Regions from separate parts of the Paenibacillus sp. W4I10 genome, predicted to be linked through region 3. Evidence: predicted binding sites of a transcription regulator. Region 3 holds the regulator's gene; each other region holds the start of a gene.
The links. Region 3 encodes Rex, which represses fermentation and respiration genes when NADH is low (regulators of the CRP and FNR family bind a similar motif). Its sites were predicted from a motif close to TTGTGAAATATTTCACAA; they were not measured.

Region 1: a site for Rex is predicted at 1,684-1,701, ahead of QF049_RS04120 (DUF2249 domain-containing protein). Genes of this name have one in related genera too.
Region 2: a site for Rex is predicted at 2,376-2,393, ahead of nirB (nitrite reductase large subunit NirB). Genes of this name have one in related genera too.

The regions. Positions count from the first base shown of each region.
Region 1 covers NZ_JAUSXX010000001.1:905,719-910,014, reverse strand. The annotation lists gene QF049_RS04130 (nitrate reductase subunit alpha) at 1-511, opposite strand, end outside; gene moaA (GTP 3',8-cyclase MoaA) at 569-1,570, opposite strand; gene QF049_RS04120 (DUF2249 domain-containing protein) at 1,890-2,123, shown strand; gene QF049_RS04115 (hypothetical protein) at 2,141-2,515, shown strand; gene QF049_RS04110 (DUF2249 domain-containing protein) at 2,502-3,107, shown strand; gene QF049_RS04105 (hypothetical protein) at 3,121-4,296, shown strand, end outside.
Region 2 covers NZ_JAUSXX010000001.1:191,427-195,722, forward strand. The annotation lists gene nirB (nitrite reductase large subunit NirB) at 1-2,286, opposite strand, end outside; gene QF049_RS00775 (metal-dependent hydrolase) at 2,562-3,269, shown strand; gene QF049_RS00780 (hypothetical protein) at 3,501-3,821, opposite strand; gene QF049_RS00785 (M42 family metallopeptidase) at 4,148-4,296, opposite strand, start outside.
Region 3 covers NZ_JAUSXX010000001.1:798,741-803,036, forward strand. The annotation lists gene dinG (ATP-dependent DNA helicase DinG) at 1-2,306, shown strand, start outside; gene QF049_RS03680 (redox-sensing transcriptional repressor Rex) at 2,525-3,178, shown strand; gene QF049_RS03685 (amidohydrolase) at 3,165-4,296, shown strand, end outside.

The DNA.
Region 1 (4,296 bases), 110 kb from region 3:
GTGTAACTTCTCCCCAAGACGCACGAACCAATCCACCTTTACCACGTACCGATTTATATCTTTTTACTTTTGCAGGATCATCCGCAATGCTGGACCACGCTTGGACCGGGTCACCATGCGTCTGAAGTGCATCACGCCACATATCCAGCAGCGCACCACGTACGTACGGATGTTTGACACGCAGTGGGCTGTACAGATACCATGAGAAACTCGCTCCACGTGGACAACCTCGTGGCTCAAATTCCGGCATATCCGGTCCAGTTGAAGGATAATCAGTAGCCTGCGTTTCCCAAGTGACAATGCCGTCTTTCACATAGATCTGCCAGCTGCATGATCCGGTACAATTGACGCCGTGTGTGGAACGCACCACTTTGTCATGCTGCCAGCGGCGGCGGTAGACATCTTCCCAATCCCGGTTAACCGGGGACATCTCACTCCAGCCCTCCGCACTTTTTTCACGTTTGGCAAAATATTTGAGTTTGCCCATCCAGGGCATGCTTTTGTTACTCATTGTTGTCCTCCCACATATATGACCTGTTGATGCAAGTTGAATCCTGAACTGCTGTTGCTAACCTCCGATTTGCGACATATGTCGCAGCGTTGGCGTGCCGTCAATCTGTTGCCCGTTTAAGGCTTTTAACATGTCATGTGTTTCGGGTTTGGCTCCGAGCGCCTTGTAAAATAAATCCTGCACCGCCTTGTCATCACCTACGAGTGGACGAACATTGAACTCATCTGACCAGTAGAGACAAGGTTTGATATTTCCGTCTGCTGTCAGCCTGAGCCGATTGCAATTTCCGCAGAAATGGCTGCTCACCGGGTGAATCAGACCAAAGGTTCCGGCAGCTCCCACAATGCGATAACTATCTGCCGGGCCATTGCCGTAAACTTCACCACAGCTTTCGTAGTTCCATGATGCTCCGCATGTTTCCAGCACATGTTCGAGTGGTAGATATCCTGATCTCCAGCCATCACCACTGTCACCTATGGGCATGTACTCAATAAAACGAATATCAATTGGATCATCCAGGGTCATACGCAGAAAATCTTCCACCTCATCGTCGTTCACGCCTTTCATGAGTACGACATTTAGCTTGATCGGATGAAATCCTGCTTGTTGGCTGGCTTTGATGCCGTCCAGCACACGTTGCACTTTACCGCCTCGTGTAATGCTTGCGAATCGCTCCGGCTTCAAGGAGTCGAGGCTAATGTTCACCCGGGTTAGTCCCGCAGCCTTCAGCAGATCCGCATAAGCTGCCAGATATATACCGTTCGTTGTCAATGCGATATCTTCAATTCCTGGAATGGCGGACAACATGGCAATCAGTTGATCCAGCCCCTTGCGAACAAGAGGCTCCCCTCCAGTTAAACGCAATTTCCTAATGCCTAATGGAGCAAGCGCCTTAACGATGGACGTGATTTCTTCATAGGACAGGATTCGTTCTGTCGGTTCAAACTGCATTCCTTCCTCCGGCATACAATACACACAGCGGAGATTACAGCGATCCGTAACCGAAATTCTTAAGTAATCATGTATTCTTCCAAACGGATCCATTAATTTCGATTCCATACACGTACCTCCCTTCTCTAGGGTGCTGTCTTCACATCAGCCGAAGGAGAAACCTGCTTCCTCTCATCGAGTGTCATCTTGACGCTAAATATAAGGATGTCTCGTTCGCTCAACTGTGCAAAATATCACAAGAAGTGAAACATAGCGCACAGTTGCACATCTATATATGCTCCGCAACCCTTTTCCAAACAGGATTTTGGTCTAAATAAGGCAAAATTATGGCAAAAGGAAATGTGTGAGCAGGCTCACACAGACCCCTCTTCACATTTTCTATAATCAAATTGCAACACCACACTATCCCTATTTGGAGGAATGACACATGAACACATACACAGCAACCATTAATGCCACGGAGTATCCACCGCATTTGAAACATAAAGTTATTTTCGAAACGTTTGATCAATTGCAACCACATGAATCCATGCTGCTCATTAACGATCACGATCCTAAGCCACTTCGATTCCAATTCCAGTCCACACATCCCGATGGCTTCAACTGGGAGTATATTGAGCAGGGTCCTACAACCTTCCAGGTCAAAATCAGCAAATTATAGATTGGAGCTGAACCGCCATGGCCCACGTTGAAATCATTGACGATACTACACTTCGCATCACGCTGAGGTTGGAAGATGCCCTAACCATGGTACAGATAGCACAGCGTGAGCAGGCCGAATATGCGCAAGAGATTATCACCATCTACGAAAAAATGTCTGTGTTCGAATACACTCATTTCTGTTTTTACGCCTATGACAGTGCAAGACTTTTTGAGCGTATGCTCGGGATGGACCCCAAAGCCTATCTGTCCTTCTCCCTCGATGCGCCGGAGTCATTCTTCTATGCGCTGTACGGTGGAATGGCCGCCCTGTATGAATCATCTCTGCAATTGGTACAGCAGGCGGATGTAGCTAGTGCAGGATCGGATGTGAACGGACATGTCTCCATCTGACGTCCATATTGTTGAATTGGATGTGCGTCCTCATCTGAGTAAAAAGTTGGAGCCGTTTCAACTGATCATGGACACGGTCAAAGGCCTTCAGCATGAAGATGTATTTGTACTACATGCTCCATTTAAACCAACGCCACTGCTCGGTATTCTCAAGATGAAAGGATACTCCAGCACATCGGAAAGAAAAGGTTCAGATCACTGGGTTACCACGTTTGTGCACAAAAAAAACAAAACCGGTGCAAAAGCATTATCTGCAATGGTTTTATCTGGATCAGAAGTTAATTGGGAACCCCATTCAGATGAAGAATCAGCTTCATGCAAAGGACATTCAGAGGAGCAAGCTGTTGCGATTGAAAAATTTGAATCCCTACAGGCGCCCACCGTTATACTGGACAATCGCGGATTGGAACCGCCACAGCCAATGATGCGAACACTTGCCGCACTGGAACGTTGCAAACCTGGGGAAGTCGTACTGATTCACAATGACCGTGTGCCAGTTTTCTTGATTGAGGAGTTAAATAATCTCGGTTGCCCCTTCACGGTTGAGGATCAAGCCGATGGTACGGCCAAAGTGAGAATTGAAAAAGGGTAAGGAGGCAAAAGCCATGTCCAGGTTGCCGTTTCTTTTTATCATCACGGGCATCTTTGGATTTGTAATGTATCACGCATTCTCCCTGCTCTCGCTGACAGGCTGGCTTGGTGATGAACTCAGAGGACCCGAAGGCTGGTTTCATGCCCATCTGTTTGTGCTCGGGTGGGCAACCATGCTGGCTATGGGTGCCGTTTATCAGTTGATACATGTTATTTTGCAATCCAATATCTATAGTCTGTTTCTCGGTTATTGTCATTATTTCTTGTTTAGTATCGGAATCGTGGGCATGTTATACGGCTTCATTCGTGCAGATGTCATCTGGATTGCCGGTTCTGCTACACTCGCGCTTTCTGGCATTCTGTTGTTCGGATGGAATATGGCCATTACCCTCTTCCGGGCCTCACAGTGGAATCCGGTAACGATCAGCGCAGCTTGTTCCTGTCTTTATCTGGTTCTTACCGGGCTGTCCGGTATGCTAATGGGTCTGAATTTTGCCTTTGGTGATTGGAATAGTCTGCATGAACGCTTATTCGGCGCACATATCTGGATGGGAACACTTGGCTGGTTTGGCATGTTAATTACCGGCTTCAGTTACAAAATGCTTCCCATGTTCTACTTATCCCACGATTATTCCATTCGACTGCAAAAAGTGGTTCTGGTTCTGTGGAATGCAGCTGTAGTTACAGGTGTTGTCGCATTTCTGACAGGTATCAAGGGAGGCCTACTCTGGCTCGCGCTCCTACTTCTAACCGCAGCCCTTCTCTTCTATGTGTATCACTTGGAGCAAATTCAGGAGAAACGGCACAAAAGTAACCCAGGTCCGGGCATTCGCTGGTCTGTCTATGTAAGCCGTGCGTTTGCTGTATATGCTGTTGCCCTACTGATCTATTCCTCACAAGGAACTGAACTGCTGCTCCATCCACGTGTTGTTCTGCTGTCTGGATGGGGATATCTCGGGGGCTGGGTGTCTCTCACCATACTTGGCTATGCCTCCAAAATCGTGCCTTTTCTATGGTGGACCCACAAATATGGCAAGCAGGCAGGCAGACCGGGAACACCGTTGATGGCAGGTATGTTGATTGAACGGTATGTCAATTGGGGTATGCTCGCCATGGTGGCTGGAAGCCTTTTGCTTGTCAGTGGAATTCTGATTAATCTGGCAGAGGTCATGATGGTTGGAGGGACGATT
Region 2 (4,296 bases), 610 kb from region 3:
CACGACAACCGAACGAATATGCTCCAGACCCATACGTTCCACCCACTCGGAAGTCCGCTCCAGATAGTTACCTGTTTCGCGGTAATATTGCATGATGGCTCCGCACAGTTCAATCAACTCTTCATCTGTTTTCACTTTGCACAGGGAATCAGCAAGTCTTGCTTTAATACCGCCGTTACCACCGATGAAGATTTCCCAGCCGCCGTCGTTACCAACGATACCGATATCTTTTGTACATGCCTCTGCACAGTTCCGTGGACAGCCATTGACAGCGTATTTGAACTTGGCAGGCAGATCCAGACGTTCGAATTTACGTTCAATGCGAGCACCCATAGCCATGGAATCCTGTGTACCGAATCGGCAGAATTGGGAGCCGACACATGTTTTGACCGTGCGCAGCGATTTGGCGTATGCATAACCTGAAGGCATATCCAGTTCAGCCCAGACTTTAGTCAGGTCTTCTTTTTTGACACCAATCAAGTCAAGACGCTGACCGCCGGTAACTTTGACTGCTTTCACATCATATTTGACTGAAACGTCAGCGATGCGTTTGAGGTCCGCTGGTGTAGTCACCCCGCCGTACATCCGAGGTACAACCGTATACGTTCCATCCTTTTGAATATTCGCGTTCATACGTTCGTTAACAAAACGGGATTCTTTCTCATCTTCGTGTGTGTCTGGTGCAATCATGCCAAGGTAGTAGTTGATCGCCGGACGACATTTGGAACAACCTTCAGGTTGACTCCAACCCAGTACATTCATGACCTCTTTGGTCGTTTGTAATCCTTTTGCACGAATCTCAGCTACAATCTCATCCCGTCCCATGGAAGTACATCCGCATATTCCCTGTTTGGCTCCACTGCTGAAGCCGTCTCCCAGCACATATTGCAGAATCTGTTCCACAACCGGTTTACATCCACCGCAAGAGCGTGTTGCACCGGTACAGGCTTTGATTTCATCTACAGTGGTAAGGCCCTGGTTTGTAATTACATCAACAATAGTTCCTTTGGTGACCCCGTTACATCCACAGACGATCTCGTCCTCGGGCATCGTTTCAACAGAAGTTGCTTTCTTATGACCGCCGCAGCCTGTACCCATGAGTGAACCGTACAATTCCTCGGTCATTTCGGTCTGTTGTTTGATCAGTTTCTGCAATTCGGCAGAATCCGTAATGTCACCGAAGAGAACGGCGCCGACCATTTTATTATCACGAAGCAGAATTTTTTTGTAAGTCCGTTTCCAGTCATCTTTGTGCGAAATGACGGTGTGTTCCGGACTGTCGATGAATTCACCAGTTGAAAAGACGTCTACACCCGAAATTTTCAATTTCGTAGATACTACGGAACCTTCATAAGGAGCCGTTTCAACCCCGCAGATATGTTTCGCCAGAATCATTCCTTGTTCGAACAATGGGGCAACGAGGCCGTAACATACCCCGCGGTGCTCTGTACATTCTCCGACCGAATACACATTCTCAAGTGAAGTCTGCATATAGTCATTCACGACAATACCCCGGTTCACTTCCATACCGCTTTCGCGGGCTACAGTCGTATTGGGTTTAATGCCTACAGCCATGACCACAAAATCAACATTCAGAACCGTATCATCTGCAAAACGTATTCCTTCAACGCGTTCGCCGCCCAGCAGTTCGGAAGTCTGCGCACCCATCTTGAACCGGATACCCTGACGTTCGAGTTCTGCCTTCAACATGGCTGAAGCTTGTGGATCAAGCTGACGCTCCATCAGATCCTGCATCAAGTGTACTACGGTAACTTCCATGCCAAGTTGTACCAACCCTTTGGCAGCTTCAAGACCCAGCAGTCCGCCCCCGATAACGGCCGCTCTTTTGTACTGTTTGGCAGCGTCGAGCATCACATTACAATCGGCGATATCGCGGAAACCGACAACACCCTCTTTGTCATGTCCCGGAACGGGGAGAATGAAGGAGTTGGAGCCTGTTGCAATGATAATTTTGTCATAAGGAACGCGAGTTCCTTCTTCAGTCACAACTTCGTGTGTCTCGGCATCGATTCGTGTAACCGTTGTGCCTGTGTGCAGCGTAATGCCGTAATCTTCATACCAGTGAAGGTCGTTCAGTACGATGTCATCCAGTGTTTTGCTTCCTTCCAGTACATAAGACAACATAATGCGGTTGTAGTTAGGGTAGGGCTCTGTGCCAAAAACAGTAATATCAAATCGCGATGTTAATTTTAAAATTTGTTCTACAGTACTGATTCCTGCCATTCCGTTACCTATGATAACGAGTTTCTCTTTTTTTCCGTTCATGTGTGTATGCCTCCTTGGATAGACGCTGTACATTACCAACAATTTTAGTGGTTTATATTTGAAATTATACAAGTAGTTGACGACAATTTATGTGATTTAATTCACTAATAAAGATAGAAGAGTCATAAATATAATAATGTGCGCCCCATCACAGAAAGTTATATTTATTTTCATACAAATAAGAAATGCGAACTATTGTTCTTATTTTGTTTTCGTTGTAAAATCGGAACTGGGCCTTATTGTTCCCGATTTCTTTGAAAGGACGTTTTTGCATCATGATGGGAAGATCCCACCTTATTATCGGGACAGGTGTGTCGCTTTCTGTTCTGCAGTTGGCCGGTATGCCGGTGACAGCGCCGGCAGTTACGGTTGCACTGATTGGTTCGTTATTGCCTGACATTGATGAGCCAAATTCGCTGCTGGTATCCAGAGCCTTGCCTAACAGTCTGATCAGGTTGTTACAGACGATTCTGTTGCCCACAGCTGTATTTGTGTACTTCTATGTTCATGCCAAACCATGGAACCTGTTGCTTGCGATCCTCATTGCGCTTGTGTCATTCCTGCCTTCACGTTCGCTTCGCAAAGTGTTGATGTTTGCGATTGGACTCGGACTGGTCTTTTATGGTCACGCGTTCGCACCGTGGAACTTGATTGCAGGCAGTTTGTTAATGCTCTGCACCACACTGACTCATAGGGGACTGACACATACCCTGTACGGAACCGCAATATGGGCGGGCTTGTTGTACAGCACGACCCAGCAGCAGGGACCGGAGATCTGGGTAGCGGGAGGAACTGCATATGCGATGCATCTGTTGGCCGATTCACTCACCAATCGAGGTATTCGTCCGTTACCACCACTCAAGTGGCGCATACGGGTGAATCTGATGAGTACAGGGACCAAGCGTGGGGCCGTTGTAGAGAATGTCTGCATTGTGCTTACTCTTATTTTGGCCTGGATTGCATTCTCACCGCTATTTCTATAGCCATCCAAAAACGCCAGCCCGCATATTGTGGGCTGGCGTTTACAGATATGCATTTCATAATGAATGGATCGTAATAACCTAGCCAATTCAGGATTGAGAAGGAGAATCAGTCAGGTCGTCAATATCGGAAGAACCAAATACAAATAAAACAACAAGAATGACAATGATCAGTAGCTCAGCGAACCCATTTCCGTCAAAGTCAGACATCACTTCAACCTCATTTCTTGGCGTTTAGGAATTGATTCTCTGTTGGAAAGCCCGTATAACGTCATTCAACGTCATATCGCCACCGATTTCATCGAGGAATTGCACCAGTTTGTCTTGATTCGATGGTGTAATATTTTGTAATGTTTTATACTGCCCAACCAGTTCAACGACCAGTGTAGCTTCTCGAAACAACGTGACCGCATCCACTCTTAACTTCCCACTTACTAGTAATGCTGCAACGATAAGTTCCAGATTTCTTCCTTTAAGGTTGCCATTGAGAAGGGTGTTTGCGGCATTTGTTTTTTTGGTACCTTTATTCGATTTTCCATTCCTTCTCACTGCCATAACAGGTCCCCCGCTGCTTGGTGTTTAATTCATCTACCGTTATTACATCTTATGTGTAATTCCCTATAATGTTCGGCCTATTAATCTACGTATGTTGAACTAAAAAATATTTACACTTGCCACTCCGAATGACAGAATAACCTTTCAATCACCGAATAAAGGCGAAGTATATGCTTCCGAAGCAGCTTTCTTGCAGAAAGGTTTTAGCTCCGCTTCTTCAGGTTATTTCTGGCCTCTGCGTTCAAGTGTAAATGTGTCCAACTGATATAGTTGTGGATATAAAAAAAGAGACCTCCCGATATAGTTAGGAGGTCTCTTGTCAACTGTTACGCGTTATTAATTATGGTATTCATCGTTGTCCGATCAAGACCTTTGACCAGCTTCACGATCAGTTCTTTGGCTGCATCGTAGTCGTCTGTATGAATGATGGAAGAAGAGGTATGGATATAACGTGCGCAGATACCGATCACTGTTG
Region 3 (4,296 bases):
GTGACTTGGGCTGGTTCTTGGATGGAATGCGCAGTGAGAAGGAAGCAGAGCCGATTCAGGATCTGGACGGACATACCTATTATCGTCAGCTTGCTCTTAATGTAAGTGATTGGACTGATATAGGTGCACCACGCGATGAGCGGGAGGCTAACCCCCTCGATGGTGTAAGCTTCGAACAGTTTATGGACCAGGTTCGGGAGAACCTGAAGGATACGCTTGATCATTACGAAGAGCGTGAAGCGCAGACTCAGATGTTCAGCAGTGTAAGGCAAGCCCTTGATGAAGAGAAACATCTCTTGATCGAAGCAGGAACAGGCACTGGTAAATCTCTGGGTTATCTCTTGCCTGCTATTTACGAAAGTGTGAAGCAAGAACAGAAAGTTATGGTCAGCACGCATACAATCAACCTGCAGGAGCAATTGAGAGAGCGGGACATTCCGATGCTGACTCAAGTGGTTCCGTTCCCGTTTAAGGCTGCTGTATTCAAAGGACGTGGACATTACCTGTGCCTGCGCAAATTTGAACACAAAATCAATAAACGTGAATTCGCTACACCCAAAGAGGATTATTTCACAGCTGCTCAGATGATTGTCTGGCTTACGCAGACCGAAACCGGAGATGATGAGGAACTTAACCTTAGCGGACGCGGAGGGGACTTCTGGGAGACGGTACAGAGCGAATCTGAGTCTTGTCTGGGAAGATCATGTCCATGGTTCCGCAAATGTTTCTACCATCGTGCCAAACATGAGGCCGGGTTGTCAGATATCGTAATCACCAATCACTCCAAATTATTTACGGATGTGAAAGCCGCGCATCAGCTGCTGCCAGCCTATGAGAGTCTTGTGATCGATGAGGCACATCATCTGGAGGATGTCGCTGGAAAACATCTTGGAATGCATATGAAATATTTCACCTTGGTTCATACACTGACCCGCCTGTTTAAAGACAGTCGTAATGGTCAGCTGCCTATGCTTCGTTCGCAGTTATCCGGGCATGAAAATTCGGTGCAATGGGGCTCCATGGTGGATCAGATGTTCCCGCTCGCTCTTGAAGTTAAGGAGCTGTGGGATCGTATGAGCGATGCCTTGTTCGGTCTGTTGCCTGAACGAAGTGATGCTTCACCGGGAGAGACGGGGCAATTTTCCCTGCGTCTGAAAGCATCTCAGAAACCTGCGAAATGGCAGGAGTTGCAGGATCTGGAGAACCAGATCTATGTGACTCTGGGGGATTTGGTTCGCAAAGGGGACAAATTGCTGCTTGAGGTGAAAGAGGATCAGGACGATTATCAATCGGATAGTCTGATTACGGACATTACAGGACTGCTGAAAGATCTGACCACATTGAAGGAGAATCTACGTTTCTTCATGCGTATGGATGATGCCAAAACGGTGTACTGGATGGAAGCCAGCGGTCAATTCCGCAGCAAATCTCTTCAGCTGTATGCTGTACCTGTAGATGTCAGTGCACAACTTAAGGATTTATTTTTTGATAAAAAGAAAAGTGTTGTGCTTACATCGGCTACGCTTTCGGTAGATAAGTCATTCCAGTTCATGATTGAACAGCTTGGCTTGCAGGAAGCTTCCGAGAATAATCGGTTGTTAACGTCGATGCTGCCATCACCTTTCAACTATCGCGATCAGGCACTTCTGGTGATTCCGCGTGATTTCCCGAGTGTGAAGGGAAGTGTGGGTGATGCGCACTTTGTCAATATGCTGGTGCAATCACTTGCAGAGACGGCAATTGCCACGCGTGGACGCATGATGGTTCTGTTTACTTCATACAAGATGTTGCGACAGGTCTATGATCCGCTGAAGGAGGCGCTATCTGGTAACGACATCTCGTTGCTTGGGCAAGGCGTTGACAGTGGAAGTCGTTCCAAATTGACTCGCAGGTTCCAAGATGCCAAAGCTACGGTACTTCTGGGTACAAGCAGCTTCTGGGAGGGTGTAGATATCCCGGGAGAGGCGCTAACCTGTCTCGCTATTGTGCGACTGCCTTTCCAGCCACCGAATCATCCGTTGGTGGAAGCCAAGAGTGAGCTGCTTCAGGAACAGAAGAAAAATCCGTTCATGAAACTGTCCGTGCCGCAAGCGGTCATTCGTTTCAAGCAGGGATTTGGCCGGTTGGTGCGTACAGCGAAGGACAGAGGAATTGTCATTGTTTATGATACACGGGTGATTGAAGCGTACTATGGTAAATTCTTTTTATATTCTTTACCTGGTCCCAAAATGGAGCACATGCTCACGGAGCAGATGGTTCCACGAATTACCGAGTGGTTGGAAAAACCTGTTAATGAACAAGAATAATGGTTGTTTTGTTCGTTATATCATTGCATGACACTATCGTTTGGCGTTAAACTTTATTAGATATTTCCGTATCCGATTAAAGCAGTTGCACGTAAGAACTTATAACCTAAATTACAAGGAGCATTCTGTATAAAATGTCATGTTTATCTTTGAGTTTATACAGAATGCTCATCTTTTCATCTATTATTTTATCGTGGCCTTGGTAAGGGGGAGCAAGAATGAAATCGGATAAAATTTCGGAAGCAGTGGTACGACGTCTGCCTGTATACTTGCGTTATTTGAACGAGTTGCATCAGCGTGAGGTGGCTACTGTTTCTTCTCAAGAGCTTGGACAGAGGCTGGATCTGAATCCGGCCCAAATTCGTAAAGACCTGGCTTACTTCGGTGATTTTGGTCGTAAAGGGATCGGGTATGATGTATCCTATTTGATCGAGAAAATTCGTCACATTCTCAAAATCGATCAGCAAATTAATGTAGCTCTGGTAGGAGCGGGTAATCTCGGTCAAGCCTTGTCCAACTACAACGCATATCTGAAAGACAACATGAAGATTGTTGCTGTATTTGATGCATATGGACCGAAGATTGGTAGTCAAATTAACAGTTTGACGGTAAAACCAATGAATGAATTGACGGAAGCGGTTAAAACGGAAAACATCCGCATCGGAATTATCACGGTTCCGGATACGGAAGCCCAAAATGTAGCCGATCAGCTTATTGAATCCGGAATCGAAGCGATTCTTAATTTTGCACCAACCATTCTAAAAACACCGCCGCATATCCGCATTCACCATGCTGACTTTACAACGGATCTGCTTAGTTTGGCCTATTACTTGGAGACTGGAAAGGACGACGAGGAAGATGACAACAAATAGATGGGTAATTCACAACGGCAAATTTGCCGTTAATGAAGGCGGCACAACATGGAACGTGGTTCAAGGATACATGGTTGTTGAGGATGACAAGATTGTGCATATTGGTGAGACATTGCCGGATGGAGACAAAAATTGTACCAAAGTGGATGGAAAAGGACTGTTCTTCCTGCCGGGTCTGATCAATACGCATGGTCATGCAGCAATGTCGTTGCTGAGAGGGCACGGAGACGATCTTGCGTTGCAAGTATGGTTGCAGGAAAAAATGTGGCCGATGGAAGCGAAAATGACTTCACAAGACGTATATTGGGGAACTTCGCTATCGGTGCTTGAAATGTTGAAAGGCGGAACTACAGCTTTCCTGGACATGTACGATCACATGGATCAAGTTGCCAAAGTTGTGGAGCAATCAGGCGTTAGAGCAGCACTGGCACGTGGTGTAATCGGGCTGTGCTCGGAAGAAGAGCAACTGCGGAAGCTGGACGAGTCGGCAGCGTTTGCACGTGAGTGGAATGGACAGGCAGATGGTCGCATTACAACCGTAATCTCGCCACACGCTCCATATACATGCCCTCCTGACTACATAGAGAAGCTTGTACAGGTCGCGAACGACCTGAACCTTCCTCTCCATACACATATGTCTGAAACGCTTCGTGAAGTGGAGCAGAACGTGGCTGATTATGGACTGCGTCCTGTGGCACATCTGGAGAAACTGGGCTTTTTCTCTCGTCCATCCCTGGTTGCACATGCGGTGCATCTGAATGACGAAGAGATTGAAATTTTGGCCCGTCATGATGTGGCTGTATCCCATAACCCGGGAAGTAACCTGAAACTCGCTTCCGGTGTTGCGCGGGTACCTGCGTTACTGAAAGCAGGAGTTACCGTGTCACTCGGAACAGACGGACCGGCAAGCAACAACAACCTGGATATGTTCGAGGAAATGAGACTGGCTGCATTGATCCACAAAGGTGTATCTGGTGACCCGACGGCTGTGCCAGCAGGCGAAGCGTTACTCCTCGGAACGTCATACGGTGCCAAATCCATTTTCTTGAACAATACCGGAGCACTTGAGGTCGGCATGAAGGCTGATTTTATCGCTCTTGACATTGAACAGGCACATT